2 regions of the Zongyangia sp. genome follow, and region 2 is predicted to be linked to the other one. Evidence: predicted binding sites of a transcription regulator. Region 2 holds the regulator's gene; the other holds the start of a gene.
What was found. The regulator HrcA, encoded in region 2, represses chaperone genes, less so after heat shock. The targets are predictions, from matches to a motif close to TGTTAGCACTCNNNNNNNNNGAGTGCTAACA.
Positions count from the first base shown of each region.

Region 1: ACZ25G_RS05895 (Hsp20/alpha crystallin family protein) is a predicted target of HrcA. The motif match lies at 5,437-5,467, and genes of this name have one in related genera.

Region 1 covers NZ_CBDTOK010000092.1:24,017-31,522, reverse strand. The annotation lists gene ACZ25G_RS05920 (transporter substrate-binding domain-containing protein) at 1-508, opposite strand, end outside; gene ACZ25G_RS05915 (RluA family pseudouridine synthase) at 625-1,518, opposite strand; gene ACZ25G_RS05910 (branched-chain amino acid aminotransferase) at 1,584-2,654, opposite strand; gene gdhA (NADP-specific glutamate dehydrogenase) at 2,820-4,172, opposite strand; RNA gene rnpB (RNase P RNA component class A) at 4,446-4,804, shown strand; gene ACZ25G_RS05895 (Hsp20/alpha crystallin family protein) at 4,881-5,303, opposite strand; gene ACZ25G_RS05890 (GNAT family N-acetyltransferase) at 5,528-5,953, opposite strand; gene ACZ25G_RS05885 (pro-sigmaK processing inhibitor BofA family protein) at 6,005-6,301, opposite strand; gene ACZ25G_RS05880 (DUF2508 family protein) at 6,258-6,560, opposite strand; gene rnr (ribonuclease R) at 6,687-7,506, opposite strand, start outside.
Region 2 covers NZ_CBDTOK010000037.1:25,032-32,537, reverse strand. The annotation lists gene ACZ25G_RS02280 (ABC transporter ATP-binding protein) at 1-733, opposite strand, end outside; gene ACZ25G_RS02275 (MarR family winged helix-turn-helix transcriptional regulator) at 825-1,256, opposite strand; gene dnaJ (molecular chaperone DnaJ) at 1,571-2,746, opposite strand; gene dnaK (molecular chaperone DnaK) at 2,843-4,681, opposite strand; gene grpE (nucleotide exchange factor GrpE) at 4,774-5,340, opposite strand; gene hrcA (heat-inducible transcriptional repressor HrcA) at 5,381-6,445, opposite strand; gene hemW (radical SAM family heme chaperone HemW) at 6,630-7,506, opposite strand, start outside.

The sequences.
Region 1 (7,506 bases), on a different contig from region 2:
ACGCAGTCTTATACTTCTTGACCTGATCTTCTGCCATACCGTTGTCATCTACACAGAAGAATTCGCCAGTTGTGCCAGCCTGTACGCCAATAGTCAGATCAGGAATCTGATCCGCAGTGATCCCACTATCCTTCTGGATAATCAAATACTGGGAAGACGTTACATATTCAATGGAAAAGTCCACCTTCTCCTGGCGATCGGGTTTGATGGTGATACCCGCTGCGCCGAAAGAACCTTTTCCAGATTTTACTGCATCAATAATACCGTCAAAGTCCATATTGACAACTTCCAGCTCAACACCCAGATCTTTGGCAATTTCGTTGGCAATATCTACATCAACGCCAACAAACTCATTATTCTCCACATACTCAAAGGGCGGAAAAGCAGCGTTGGTCAACATAACCAGCTTACCGTCCTTTTGAATTTGCTCCACAGTTGGTGTTTTTTTACATCCCGCCAGCGACAATACCATAAGAACTGCCAAGGCCAGCGCAAGAATTCTCTTCATAAAATACCCCTCCAAAATGTTACAAAAAACAATAAATTATTTGATGCTTAATATTATACAATCCCTGTGGAAAAAATCAAGGGGTTCATGCAAATAAATTCAGAAAAACTTCGATTTTATACATCATTATTGCATAAATATTCTTTTAGCAGCAAATTCATCATATCTTCTTCCAACGGCGCTGTCACCTCGACCCAATTCCGCAAAAACGGCTGAAAAAACTTCATCCAACCGCAATGGAGCGCTTGTCTTCCTATATCATCCCGTTTTCCCCCATAAAGGTCATCTCCCGCTAATGGGTGGCCTAGATAGGCGGTGTGTACCCGAATCTGGTGGGTCCTCCCGGTCTCCAATTCACACGAAATGAAACTATATTTATTATTTTTGCATAAACACTCATAGTGGGTGCAGGCGGTGCGTCCATCCGGCCGTACCGCTCGGCGCACCTTGCTTCCTGACTCCATACCAATAGGGGCATTAATGATGCCTCTTTTCCCTTCTAAAGCTCCTGAGACAATGGCCATATACCTTTTTTGTACCTGACGGGGATCCAGAGAAGCGGCCAGTACATGTTTTGCGCAGAGGACCAAACCAGAGGTATCCTTGTCCAGACGGTTAATGGGATGAAAGACCGGAGTAAAACCCAGCCTTTTTTCCATAATATGAGCCCACACATTGCCTAAAGTTGCCTCCTGATGTTGGTGAGCCGGATGAACCGGCATGTGGGCAGGTTTATTAAAGATAAGGAAATCCTCATCCTCATATATGATGGGGACGGGCAGGGTACATTGGGCCAGCACCGTCTCCTCCCGAGGAAGCTGAAGGCGAAGAATGCTCCCCTCCTTCACCCGATCAATGACCCGAGCAGGCTTGCCGTCTAGCTGAATTCCATTCTCTGTATTTTTCAGCATTTTTATGACGGTGGAGGATATATGAAATTGCGAGCGAAGCAGATCATAAATCTTCTTCCCGTGTTGTTCCTTTGTCATCATCCATTCCACAATTTTCATATCCTCACCTCCAAAAAAAGCCGGCGGAAAACGGCTGTTTTCCGCCGGCTTTTGCCTCGATCTATTTATTTGACTTCTACAATCCAATTGTAGCGATCCGGAATTCTACCCCACTGAATGCCAGTTAATTCATCGTAAAGTTTTTGAGAAATCTCACCAATTTCATTGTTGTTAATATCCATGACAAGATCTCCCCATTTAATATGGCCAATGGGAGAAATAACCGCCGCTGTGCCAGTGCCGAAAGCCTCATTCAGTTTTCCAGCTTTGTAGGCATCAGCAACCTCTTGGATAGAGAGACGGCGTTCAGCTACCTTATAGCCCATATCCTTCAGCATCTCAATGCAGGATTTTCTGGTAATTCCCGGCAGGATGGAGCCAACCAACGCAGGAGTAATAACCTCTCCATCAATGACAAAGAAGACATTCATGGAGCCAACTTCTTCAATATATTTTTTCTCCACGCCATCCAGCCAAAGCACCTGAGAATAATTCTGGTCATTTGCCTCAACCTGGGCTTTGAGAGAAGCAGCGTAATTGCCTCCTGTCTTCGCCATACCTGTACCGCCCCGGACTGCTCGGACGTAATTGTTCTCTACATACAGCTTTACCGGATTCAGTCCCTCTTTATAGTAAGGGCCAGAGGGCGACAGGATAATAACAAAAAGATATTTATTTGCGGTGCGGACACCCAAATGAGCGTCTGTTGCGATGATAAAGGGACGAATGTACAAGGATGTATCCTTAATATGAGGAATCCAGTCTTTTTCAATTTTTAAAAGTTCGATGAGGGCCTTAAGGGCAAATTCCTCATCAATTTGAGGAATGCACAAACGCTCGTTAGAACGATTGAGCCGGGCAAAATTTTCCTGCGGTCTAAACAACAGAATTCTGCCATCCTCAGCCCGGTATGCTTTCATACCCTCAAAAACTTCCTGGCTATAATGTAGCGCCATTGCGGCTGGATCCAGCGGCAATGGGCCATAGGGGACGATGCGGGCATCATGCCAACCCTGCCCCTCATCGTAGTCCATCAAAAACATGTGGTCTGTAAAGATATTTCCAAAGCCCAATTTGGTCTCATCCTGAGGCTTCGGCTTGAGATTTTTCGACAATTCGATTCTCAAGTTTTCCATGTCCGTTTCCTTCTTTCTTCTATTTTACCCAGATTGCGGGTATTTTTACTCTGTACCGTTTTAAGTATACCAATCCCGTTGGCAGAAAGCAAGGGGATCCTCCACAAATGCACGGAATCCCCAGCAAAATGCCGGGGACCCCATCATTATGAAAAGCGAATCACATTAATAAGCGACGCCCTGTGCCATCATGGCATCTGCCACCTTAATAAAGCCGGCAATATTGGCACCCATGACCAAGTTGCCTTCTGCACCATATTCTTTGGATGCATTATAGGCGTTGTGGAAAATGTTGACCATGATGTCATGCAGCTTGGCATCCACTTCTTCGGAGGTCCAGCTGTAACGCATGGAGTTCTGGCACATCTCTAAACCGCTGGTGGCAACGCCGCCGGCATTGGCAGCCTTGGCCGGCCCAAAGAGAACGCCGTTTTTCTGGAAGACTTCCACAGCTTCCGGAGTGGAGGGCATGTTCGCGCCTTCGGCAACTGCCATGACGCCGTTGTTGACCAGCATCTGTGCCTCTTCCCCATTGATCTCATTCTGGGTTGCGCAGGGCAGAGCCACGTCGCATTTGATGCTCCAAATACCACGGCAGCCTTCGGTGTAGGTGGAACCAGGTACGCGTTTTGCATACTCGCTGATTCTTCCACGCTCTACCTCTTTGATCTGCTTAACAACATCCAGCTGAATGCCGTTGGGATCGTAAACATAACCGGAGGAATCAGAAAGGGCAACAACCTTTGCGCCATACTCCTGTGCCTTTTCGGTAGCGTAAATAGCCACGTTGCCAGAACCGGAGACGACAACAGTTTTATCTTTCAAGGTTTCATTCTTCATGCACTGGAGCATTTCCTTGGTGAAGTAGAGAAGTCCATAACCGGTGGCCTGGGTACGGATCAGAGAACCGCCATAGGAAAGGCCCTTGCCGGTGAGAACGCCTACAAACTCATTGCGCAGACGTTTGTACTGACCGTACAGGAAGCCGATTTCCCGTGCGCCAACGCCGATATCACCAGCCGGCACATCGGTGTCTGCACCAATGTGTTTGGAAAGCTCGGTCATAAAGCTCTGGCAGAAACGCATGATCTCGCCGTCAGACTTGCCCTTGGGATCGAAATCAGAACCGCCCTTGCCGCCGCCCATAGGAAGGCCGGTGAGGGAATTCTTAAAGATCTGCTCAAAGCCCAGGAATTTGATGATGGAGGCGCATACAGAGGGATGGAAACGCAGTCCGCCTTTGTACGGGCCGATCGCGGAGTTAAACTGGACGCGGAAACCACGGTTAACCTGAACCTTACCGCTGTCGTCAACCCAGGATACACGGAACTGGATAAATCTCTCCGGCTCCACAATACGATCGATCACGCCGGATTTAACGATGTCAGGGCGTTTTTCTACCACTGGCTCGAAAGATTCCAGAACTTCCTTGACAGCCTGCAAAAATTCGGGCTCGCCGCTGTTTCTTTTGCATACTGTTTCGTATACGTTATTGAGGTACTCACTTTTAAACGCCATAGCTTAGCTCCCCTTTATCAAATTTGGTTATTATTATAACTACTTTAACGCGATAATGCAAGAATTTTTTGCAACTTTTTTTTAAATTCATGCAGATTCTCAGGATTAATCCTCAATTTTTGCGAAGAATGTAAAGTTTTACACAATTTATATGCAAGATTAAATTTTTTCGTTTCACCTTACTCTGTGATTTCATAAAAATGAATCAAAATTCAAACGCAGCTTTCCGAGAAAACTTGTATAATTCCCCGACGTATGTTATCATATCATCCATGAGCAGGCAAGACAACGGCGGGAACAGGGCCGTAAGGCCGTTTCCGAGGAAAGTCCGAGCTCCAAAGGGCGGGATAGCTGCTAACGGCAGCCGGAGGCGACTCTAGGGAAAGTGCAACAGAGAGATACCGCCAAAGCGTGGTTTTCCCCGCTGGCAAGGGTGGAAAGGCGAGGTAAGAGCTCACCAGCGTCCAGGAGACTGGACGGCTATGTAAACCCTATCCGGAGCAACACCACAGGGAGGGCATCAAGCGCCGGCCCGGCGTGTCCTCGAGAAGGTGGCTGGAGCCTTATGGCGACGTAAGGCCTAGATAGATCGTTGTCAAATACAGAACTCGGCTTATATGCTTGGTCATGCTACAAAACAAAAAGGCGTCCGCTTAAGCGGGCGTCTTTTTGTTTTGGGAGATGTAAACACAATGCTGTATCAAGTAATTAGCCGATGTCAATTTTCCGGCTTTCAGGCTTTTGCTCTGCCAGTTTGGGCAGCGTCAGTTCCAAAATGCCGTTGTTATAGGCAGCCTTGATATTTGCCGCATCAATGGTGGAGACATCGAAACTTCTGACAAAGGAACCGTAGCTGCGCTCCCGGCGGATGTAATTGTCCTTCTTGTCTTCTGTATTGGCTTCGTGTTTGGCGCTGATGGTCAATGTATCGCCATTGATATCGATGTCAATATCTTTTTTATCGAAGCCTGGCAATTCGGCTTCCAGGAGATAATGGTCCCCTTTGTCCATAATATCGGTACGGAATGCGGAGATCTGATCTCCCATTTCACCGAAGAAGTCCTTCCCCCAGTCACCAAAGAAATTCATCATATCATTTCTTCTGCGTTCAAACGGTAACAGATCAAACATAAGTCATACCTCCATTTATATCATTTGGTTCTTTTATGATTTTGTCTTTCGGATGTCCTTCATCCTTTTGACAATTGTCATTATAGGCCCCACTTGTTACAAAACAACACATAAAATAAGAACAAACCTTTAATTTTAGCACTCATTCTATAAGAGTGCTAAAATTCGCAAAAATCAGCAAAACAAAAAGAAATCCAGAGGAAGACCAACGTCTCCCTCTGGATTCAAATCTGCTTTTTCATGTGAATGTGAGGACAGTATTCTTCATAGTACTCATCCCCATATGCTATGTAGCCGCACTTTTCATAAAAGCCACGAGCCTGCTGTTGAGCGCCGATCAGCGCTTGTTTTCCACCCAAGGAAACCGCCTTTTTCTCCAGCTCCTCCATGAGGATCCGGCCTAGGCCTTGTCCCCGCCATGGCTTGCGTACAGCGATGCGGCCAAATTTATAGCTGTTTTCTTCCCAAGGGAACATCCTCGCTGTGGCGACTGGCTGGTTTTCCTCGTCATAGATGACAAGATGCAGCGCTTTCACTTCCATATCGTCATATTCATCCTGAAATTTCTGCTCCTTGACAAAGACCTCATCCCGAATCATCTTTGCATCTTCCGGCAGATGGAGGTCCTCATACCATTTGGCTTTGAACATCCTGTCACATCCTTGCTCTATTTTGTCCTTTTTTATTATAGCAAATCTTCTTTAGATTGCCCAGACAAAATGTAGGATAGACATGGTCACCACTCCAGGCAGCCCTAAAAGAGCTGTCACCAGACAGGTGAACAGGTTGATTCCGATGGCAATGCCGGTGTATCCTGTCGTCAGGTGAATCGCTGCGAGGCCTAGGAATCCACAAAGGGCATGGGTAAAATAGGCGGAAACCGGGTTTTTTCTTCTGGAATACAAGGCCACCAGCATCCCTGCGGACAAAAAAATGGCGGCGATGAGGACGATTTCACTTATCCCATGAGCTATACACCCCTTCCAATTGAATTCCATGTTGGGCGGGGTCCCAGGTGATACCCTTGCGTTTGGCTTCCTTGATCAAATAGCGATATCGAGCGGCCAGAGCTTTGTTTTCATAGATACAAGCCTCCAGCAGGTCTTCGTCCTGTTCCTGATTAAAGCGCTGTTCCGCGCGATCAATCATTTCCAGCACGGCCTTGATATCCTCAATAATGCGGTTGGTTTCTTCTGCTCTGGGCGTGGATATTCCTTTGCTCCATGGCATGATTTTTGATCGGAGAATACCTTCCATGATACAAGCCCACCCTTCAATTTCATTGTATGTGGGTAGCCTTGGCTGATATGCAAAAATTATACAGGATCACTGTAAAAAACTTCCTAACAACAAAAGGCTCCGAACCCGGTCCGGAGCCTTTGCTTATACAAATTCAAAATCAATTTTTCCCGCCGATACATCGGCTCCCAGCACCTTGACCGTGACTGTATCTCCAATACGGTATCTTCTGGGGGACATCATATCCTTATATTCCATCCGCCCATCATACTGGAAGGTTTCGCCCAGGGTCTGAGCCCGTACCAGACCCTCCACAGTATTAGGCAGCATGACATAGATGCCGAAATTGGTGGTAGAGGAAACGACGCCCTCCAACTCTTCCCCTAAGTGACGGAGGATGTATTCCGCCTTATAACAGTCCTCACAGTCTCGCTCGATGGTCATAGCGATGAGTTCCCGCTCACTGGATTGATTGGCGGTGGGACCTGCCACCTTGCCAAAGCGCTTTTGCAGCTTTTCCTCACTGGAACCTGCCAAATATGCCGACATAACCCGATGGATAAACAGGTCCGGATAACGGCGGATAGGTGAGGTAAAGTGTGCATAGTTTTGAAGCACCAGGCCAAAATGCCCGATATTCTTTTCACTGTATTTTGCCTTGGACATGGTGCGCAGCATCTGGCTGTTCACAATCATTTGGTACTTGGTTCCCCGGACACCCTCCAGCACCTGAGCCAGACGGGTCGGAGAAACGCCAGGCTGGATGTCCCGCTTACTCTGTCCGATGGCAGCAAGCAACTCCGCGAGATTCTGGAGCTTGTCGGGAGAAGGCGGTTCATGAACCCGGAAGCAGAAGGGAAGGTGCTTTTCCAGCGCAAAGGTGGCTGCTGACTCGTTGGCCAGGAGCATCATCTCTTCAATTATATTCTCACTGCGCCCAGTCCCTCGGGGCTTGATTTCCTTG
Region 2 (7,506 bases):
TACTGGGCAGCAAAAAGGCCATGGTGCGCTGGGCAAAAAGCTGATTTTTTGTCAGGGCTGTGTTGGCACGATCAAACTTTGATTCTTGGTAGTCTTCTGCGTTGTAAGCACGGACAACCCGAAGGCCTGTTAGGTTCTCTCTGGTCACACGGTTTACATCGTCGGTGAGTTTCTGCATCTTCCGGAATTTTGGTGTGGCCAAAAGCAGGCAGATGCCGACGATGATGAGCAGTATCACCACTGCCGCTGCCGTGGAAAGGGTCCACTGCCACTGTTTGTCGGCAATCTTACATACGGCCCACACAGCCATAATGGGCGCCTTGACCAGCATCTGCAGACCCATGGCGATGAGCATCTGAATCTGCGTAACATCGTTGGTGGAGCGGGTGATTAGGCTGGCGGTAGAAAAATGGCCGATCTCTTCCATGGAGAAAGATTGGACCTTGCTGAACAGCTTCCCCCGGAGAATTCCACCGAAGGAGGAAGCGATACTGGCGGCGCAGACAGCGGTCGCCACAGATGAGATGAGGCTCCCCAGCGCGCATAGCAGCATTTGGCCGCCAGCAATAAGGACATCCGCCATGGCGCTTCCTTCCGTTTGCACCAAGGTGGTGATTTCCGCCATGTATTCGGGCGTTTTCAGATCCAGCCATACCTGGATGACGATGAAGACAAGGGAGAGGGCAACAAGTGACCATTCCCTTTTTCTAAGATTTTTAAAAATCTTGAGCATGGACTGCACTCCTTCTTACATTTACTTCATGCGAATAAAATGGAGAGAATAATTGGAAAGGAGGGAAAGGCGAAATTCGAGAGCCTTCCAATTAGCCGATTTCCGGAGGACTTACGATCTTCCGGATCTCATGAAATGTGTCGATAAATTCCAACAGGCGTTTTTCCCCAATCTGGTCAATGATGCGTCCCATCTGCTGATACAGATCCTGCCGCATCTTGAAGATGAGCTGTTTTCCCAAAGGAGTAAGTTTCACGATGGTAACACGGGCGTCAGACACATCGTGTTCCTTGGTGATCAATCCTCTTGCTACCATCTTTTTTATTAAAACTGCCACCCTCGCTGTACTGATATTCAGAATGTCACTGATCTTCCCCGCGGTGATAGTTTCATTAGACTCATCAAGCAGCCGGAGCACCGCTCCAATGCCTGCTTGGGTTTCATCCATCCGTTTGAAAAAAGCAGTAGGATGAAATTGCTCCAGCTTATGGAGCATGGCTTCAATCTGCGCTTGGGTAGCCATAAAAGGACCTCCCCTCAAAAAACTAACTAGGTTAGATTATAGATTACAGTTTTATCTTTCATAAGATAAAACTGTGAATACTTTTTGAATATTCAAAAAGCCGATGGAGCGTTGCCGAGGGGGCTGGCCTTAGACTCTTTCCGGCCGGGACAAAAACATGGGTGGAATGTTTTGAAAGCTCCTATTTCAATCTGTAAACGGAAATAAAAAAGCTCCGTGTATTTTTTCACGGAGCCTTTCATTGTTTCAAATTCCCGGGATATGGGAATATGGTTAAAGTTTCCCGTTAGACGTGGGACAACTTATAGGACTATTTAGCTTTTACCTTCCCAAGCGTCCTTGAGCTTATCGAAGAAACCTTTCCGTTTCTCATAGTTTTTCTCAGAGGAAGCACCCTCAAACTGCTTGAGCAGATCCTTCTGCTTTGCGCTCAGGTTCTTGGGCACCTCGATGGTGACCTTGACGTACTGGTCGCCCCGTCCCCGGCCATTGATGAGGGGGATTCCCTTATTTTTGAGCCGGAAGGTGGTGCCAGGCTGGGTTCCTTCGTGAATGCTGTATTTCACCTTGCCGTCGATGGTGGGAACCACCACCTCGTCGCCAAAGACCGCCTGGGTGAAGGTGATGGGGATTTCACACCAAACATCAAAGCCATCCCGGTCGAAGATGGGGTCGGGCCGGACGCTGACATTGACGTTCAGGTTACCGGCAGGCCCGCCGTTGATGCCCATATCCCCCTGGCCAGATACAGCAAAGGTTTGGCCGTCATCGATACCGGCGGGGATGTTGACCTCGATGGTCTTGTTGACACGAACCCGACCCAAGCCGTTACAAGCCGTACAGGGATCGGAAATGATTTTTCCTTTACCGGAGCACTTGGAGCAGGTCCGGGTGGAGTTGATGACGCCGAAGGGGGTCCGCTGGGTCACCCGTACCTGGCCGGAGCCGTGACAGTCAGGACAGGTCTTGATGGCGTCGGCATTTTTGGCGCCGGTGCCGCCGCAGGTTTTACAGGTTTCCAGCCGGGAAATCTTCAGCCGTTTGGTACAGCCTTTGGCCGCTTCCAAAAAGCTGAGGACAATGGAGGAGCGCAGGTCGTTGCCCCGTACAGGTCCGTTGGGGTTCCGAGAACCGCCGCCTCCGCCGAAACCACCGAAGCCGCCACCGAAAAAGCTGTCGAAGATATCGCCCAGATCGTCAAATCCAAAGCCGCCTGCACCGCCATAAGCTCCCGCGCCGCCTGCGCCCGCCCCATAGGACGGGTCCACGCCGGCGTGGCCGAATTGATCGTAACGCGCGCGCTTTTCAGGATTGGAGAGGACTTCATAGGCTTCTCCAACCTCTTTGAATTTGGCTTCTGCTTCCTTATCTCCTGGATTGAGGTCCGGGTGATACTTTTTTGCAACTTTACGATATGCTTTTTTGATCTCGTCCTCCGAGGCGCCCTTTTCGACGCCAAGGACTTCGTAATAATCTCTCTTTTCTGGCAAATTGATCACCCTTACGTATGAATTGTCACAAACCGCCTGCACAAGATAAGACCGGGTATAGGCCCAGTCTTATCATCGCACAGCTGTTTTAGTATATTACTTGTTCTGGTCTTCGTCAACCTCTTTGTAGTCGGCGTCCACCACGTTGTCATCGTGGGGAGCCTCAGCGCCAGGGGCAGCGCCGCCTGCAGCCTGACCGGCTGCTTGGGCCTGCTGGTATACCTTGGAGGAGACATCATAGAACTTTTTCTGCAGCTCATCCTGGCGGGACTTGATAGCCTCCAGGTCGGTGCCCTTCAGCGCTTCTTTCAGGGCGTCTACCTTGGCCTGGACATCCGCTTTATCGGCGGCGTCGATCTTGTCACCCAGGTCGGTGAGGGTTTTCTCACACTGATAGACCATCTGGTCTGCGCCGTTTCTTACATCGATTTCCTCACGGCGTTTTTTATCCTCAGCGGCATACTGCTCAGCCTCTTTGACTGCCTTTTCAATGTCCTCCTTGGACATGTTGGTGGAGGAGGTAATGGTGATGTTCTGCTCCTTGCCGGTGCCGAGATCTTTTGCGGTAACATGGACAATGCCGTTGGCGTCGATGTCGAAGGTTACCTCGATCTGAGGCACACCCCGGGGCGCTGCGGGGATACCGTCCAGACGGAACATACCCAGAGTCTTGTTATCTTTCGCCATCTCACGCTCACCCTGGAGGACATGGACCTCAACCGAAGTCTGGCCGTCAGCAGCGGTGGAGAAGATCTGGGACTTCTTGGTGGGGATGGTGGTGTTGCGGTCAATGATCTTGGTGAAGACACCGCCCAGGGTTTCCAGGCCCAGGGACAGAGGGGTGACATCCAGCAGCAGCAAGCCTTTGACGTCGCCGCCCAGGACGCCGCCCTGGATGGCCGCGCCGATGGCGACGCACTCATCGGGGTTGATGCCCTTGAAGGGCTCTTTGCCGGTGATCTTCTGAACTGCTTCCTGAACAGCGGGGATACGGGTGGAACCGCCTACCAGCAGGATCTTGTCAAGATCAGAAGCGGACAGGCCGGAGTCAGACAGGGCCTGGCGTACCGGGCCCATGGTGGCTTCCACCAGGTCAGCGGTCAGTTCGTTGAATTTTGCCCGGGTCAGGTTCATATCCATGTGTTTCGGGCCGGTGGCGTCCGCGGTGATAAAGGGCAGGTTGATGTTGGCCTGGGTGACGCTGGAAAGCTCGATTTTTGCTTTCTCCGCCGCCTCTTTCAGCCGCTGCATCGCCATTTTATCGCCGGTCAGGTCGATGCCGTTTTCTTTCTTAAACTGGTCAGCCAGATAGTTGACAATGCGGTTATCAAAGTCATCGCCGCCCAAGCGGTTGTTGCCTGCGGTGGCCAATACTTCCTGTACGCCGTCGCCCATTTCGATGATGGAGACATCGAAGGTGCCGCCGCCCAGGTCGTAAACCATGATCTTCTGATCGTTTTCTTTATCTACGCCGTAAGCCAGTGCTGCGGCGGTGGGCTCGTTGATAATTCTCTTGACTTCCAGTCCGGCAATCCGGCCGGCATCCTTGGTAGCCTGGCGCTGTGCGTCGGTGAAGTAAGCCGGTACGGTAATAACCGCGTCATAGACCTTTTCGCCCAGATAGGCTTCTGCGTCAGTCTTCAGCTTTTGCAGGATCATAGCGGAAATTTCTTGGGGAGTAAAGCCTTTGCCATCAATATTTACCTTATAGTCAGAGCCCATATGGCGTTTGATGGAACTGACAGTGTGATCCGGATTAGCGATGGCCTGGCGTTTTGCAACCTGTCCTACCAGACGCTCACCGTTTTTAAAAGAGACAACAGAAGGTGTTGTCCGGTCGCCTTCCGCGTTGGGGATGACGACAGCCTCGCCGCCTTCCATGACGGCGACACATGAGTTTGTAGTACCTAAGTCAATGCCGATGATTTTTCCCATAATCAATTCCTCCTCGAATCTTACATTCGAATTCTATACTTTTCAGTTCGTTATATTCTGCATTTATGTGAAAGGCCCAGGGCCTTTGCTTCTTAATTTGCAACCTTCACCATGGCGTACCGCAGGATTTTGTCGCCCATCCGGTAGCCTTTCTGGAAGACCTCTACCACCTGGGACTGGCCCAGGGAATCGTCGTCCACATGCATCACCGCGTGATGCAGTGTTGGATCAAAGTCTCCCTCGGTGGGATTGATCTCCTCAATTCCCAGCTTTTTGATGGTTTCCAGCAGTCCGTCGTAGATCATCTGCACTCCCTTGCGGAAGTTCTCGTCGGTGCTTTCGGTGGCCAGGGCACGCTCGAAATTATCCAGCACCGTCAGAAACTGAGCTGCGGTATCCGCCTTGGCGTCGGTATAAATCTGATCTTTTTCCCGCTGGGAACGCTTGCGGAAGTTGTCAAATTCGGCCATGGAGCGCAACAGCTTATCGTTGAGATCCTTGACCTGCTCTTTGAGGGCCTCGGTTTCGTCGGGAGCCTTTGCCTCCTGCTCTGCTTGGGCGCTTTGAGAAGGGCTTTCCTGCTCGGTGCCCGCTGCCTCCTGCTGGGAAGCAGCTTCCTGCTCGGCGGCCTCCGGGCTCTTGTTTTTCTTTTCGGCCACGTCAATGTCTCCTTTCGGTTTTCATGATGTATGTGAAATGTTATTCGTTGGATGATGAAGACGTCTCGGGAGGGATATCCTCCTCTTCGGAAATTTCGGTGAGAAGCCGTCCCAAGGTGTCGGCAAAATACTGGATGTGGGGGATGAGTTTCGGATAATCCATCCGCACCGGCCCCACAATGCCAATGATGCCGGATCTGGAAGAGCCTACATTATAGCGGGCGATGACAATGCTGGAATCGGCAAGCTCTGATTTTCCAGCTTCTTTGCCGATGGAGACGTTTTTATCCTTCATCTCCTCGTTGATGAGCCGGAGCATTTCATCCCGCTTGTTGAGAAAGGTCAGAAGGTCGTGCGCTACAGGGGTGAACTCCTGATAGGTAAGCAGATTGGTTTCTCCTTCTACGTAGTAGCGCCCGGCGTAAATCTGCCGGCACAGATCGAAGATACAGACCAGCAGCGGCGTGAACACCCGGGAATATTCTCCCAGGGCCACAGCCACCGATTGAAGGTAGAGCTTGGAAACGCCTTCCAAGGACCGGCCTCTGAACCGGGAGTTGACATATTTCCGGAAGAAATCCAGCACCTGGGGGGTGACGGCAAAATCCACCCGGCAGACCTTGCTCTTGACCACGCCGTTGGAGGCGATGACCAAGACCACCAAGGTCCTGGGCCCGGAGGGGATAATGTCGATCCGGCGCACCGTTACATCCTCCGGCGTCATGGTGGAGGAAACGGTGACACAGTGGGTGGCTTGGGCCAGGGCCGTAGCCGCATCTTCCACCAACTGGTCGGGGTCGGGGTGCTGAATGTTAAAGAGCGCGTCGATTTCCGCCTTTTCGGCGGCGGTCAGGGGCTGGGTCTGCATCAGGTTGTTGATGTAGAGCCGGTATCCCTTGTGGGAGGGCACACGCCCTGCTGAAGTATGGGGCTGTTCAAGATAACCCATCTCAAACAGCGCCGCCATTTCGTTGCGGATGGTTGCGGGGGAGATTGCGTAATCCATCACCGATGCCAGCAGCTTGGAGCCTACCGGCTCACCGGTTTTGGTGTAAATCTCGATGATCGCTGAGAGGATTTGCATCTTCCGTCTATCCAGTTCCACAGCGTATCACCTCTTTTTGCTATTTTAGCACTCTTGATTATGGAGTGCTAAATCTTACAGTTATCAATGTATCACTTCTCTTTTAGTATGTCAAGGGACTTCATAGTTTATTTACAAAAATGTTGGCAATCGTCCACAGAGACTGCCAAAAAAGAAAACGCGGCTGTTTTTCGGCCGCGTTTTTTTAACAGGAGATAGTATTCAAGAGATGAGAAATAATGCTGTTGGAGAGGAGAAACCCCTCCGTCGTCAGGGAGAGATGATGTCCGTTGAGACAAAGAAGACCCCGGCGCTCCAGGGGCGGACAAGCCCTTTCCAAAGGGGAGACGTCAACGGAAAACCGGCTGCCCAGCTGATCCAGGTTGATCCCCTCTGCCAGCCGCAGCCCCAGCATGAACTCCTCGAAAAAGCCGCCCCCATCGCAGACGCCATCAAAGGGGATGTCTCCGAAGCCGGGCGCTTTACAGAAGGATTCCAGGTCCCGTGGCAGGGCAAAGCGGCTGCCGCCGTAGTAGGAATGGGCGGCAGGGCCAAAGCCCAGATATTCCTGGCACCGCCAGTATTTCAGGTTGTGGCGGCTCTCATAGCCCGGTTTCGCAAAGTTGGAAATTTCATACTGGTGAAAGCCCAAGGAGGAAAGCCCCTCCACCGCGGCCAGATACAGGTCGGCCTGGGTATCCTCGTCGGGGATTTGGGAGAGAAAGCGGGGGGAGTTGTAAACGGTGCCCTCCTCTACCTTTAATATATAAGAGGAGATATGGGCGGGCCCGAGGGAGGCGGCAAAATCCAGCGTTTGGGAGAGGGAGGAGGCTGTCTGTCCGATGACCCCCAGCATGACGTCCAGGGAGATGTTGTCTATCCCGCCCTGCCGGGCCAGCTCCACCGACTGGGCCACCTCTTCCCGGGTGTGGCGGCGGCCCAGAAGGCGCAGTTCGGAGGGGACGGCCGACTGCATGCCAAAGCTCACTCGGGTAAAACCCAGCGCCCCTAAGGCGGCGATGGTATCCCCCTCAGCGGCTCTGGGATTGGCCTCGGCGGTGATTTCACAGTCCTTAGAGAGT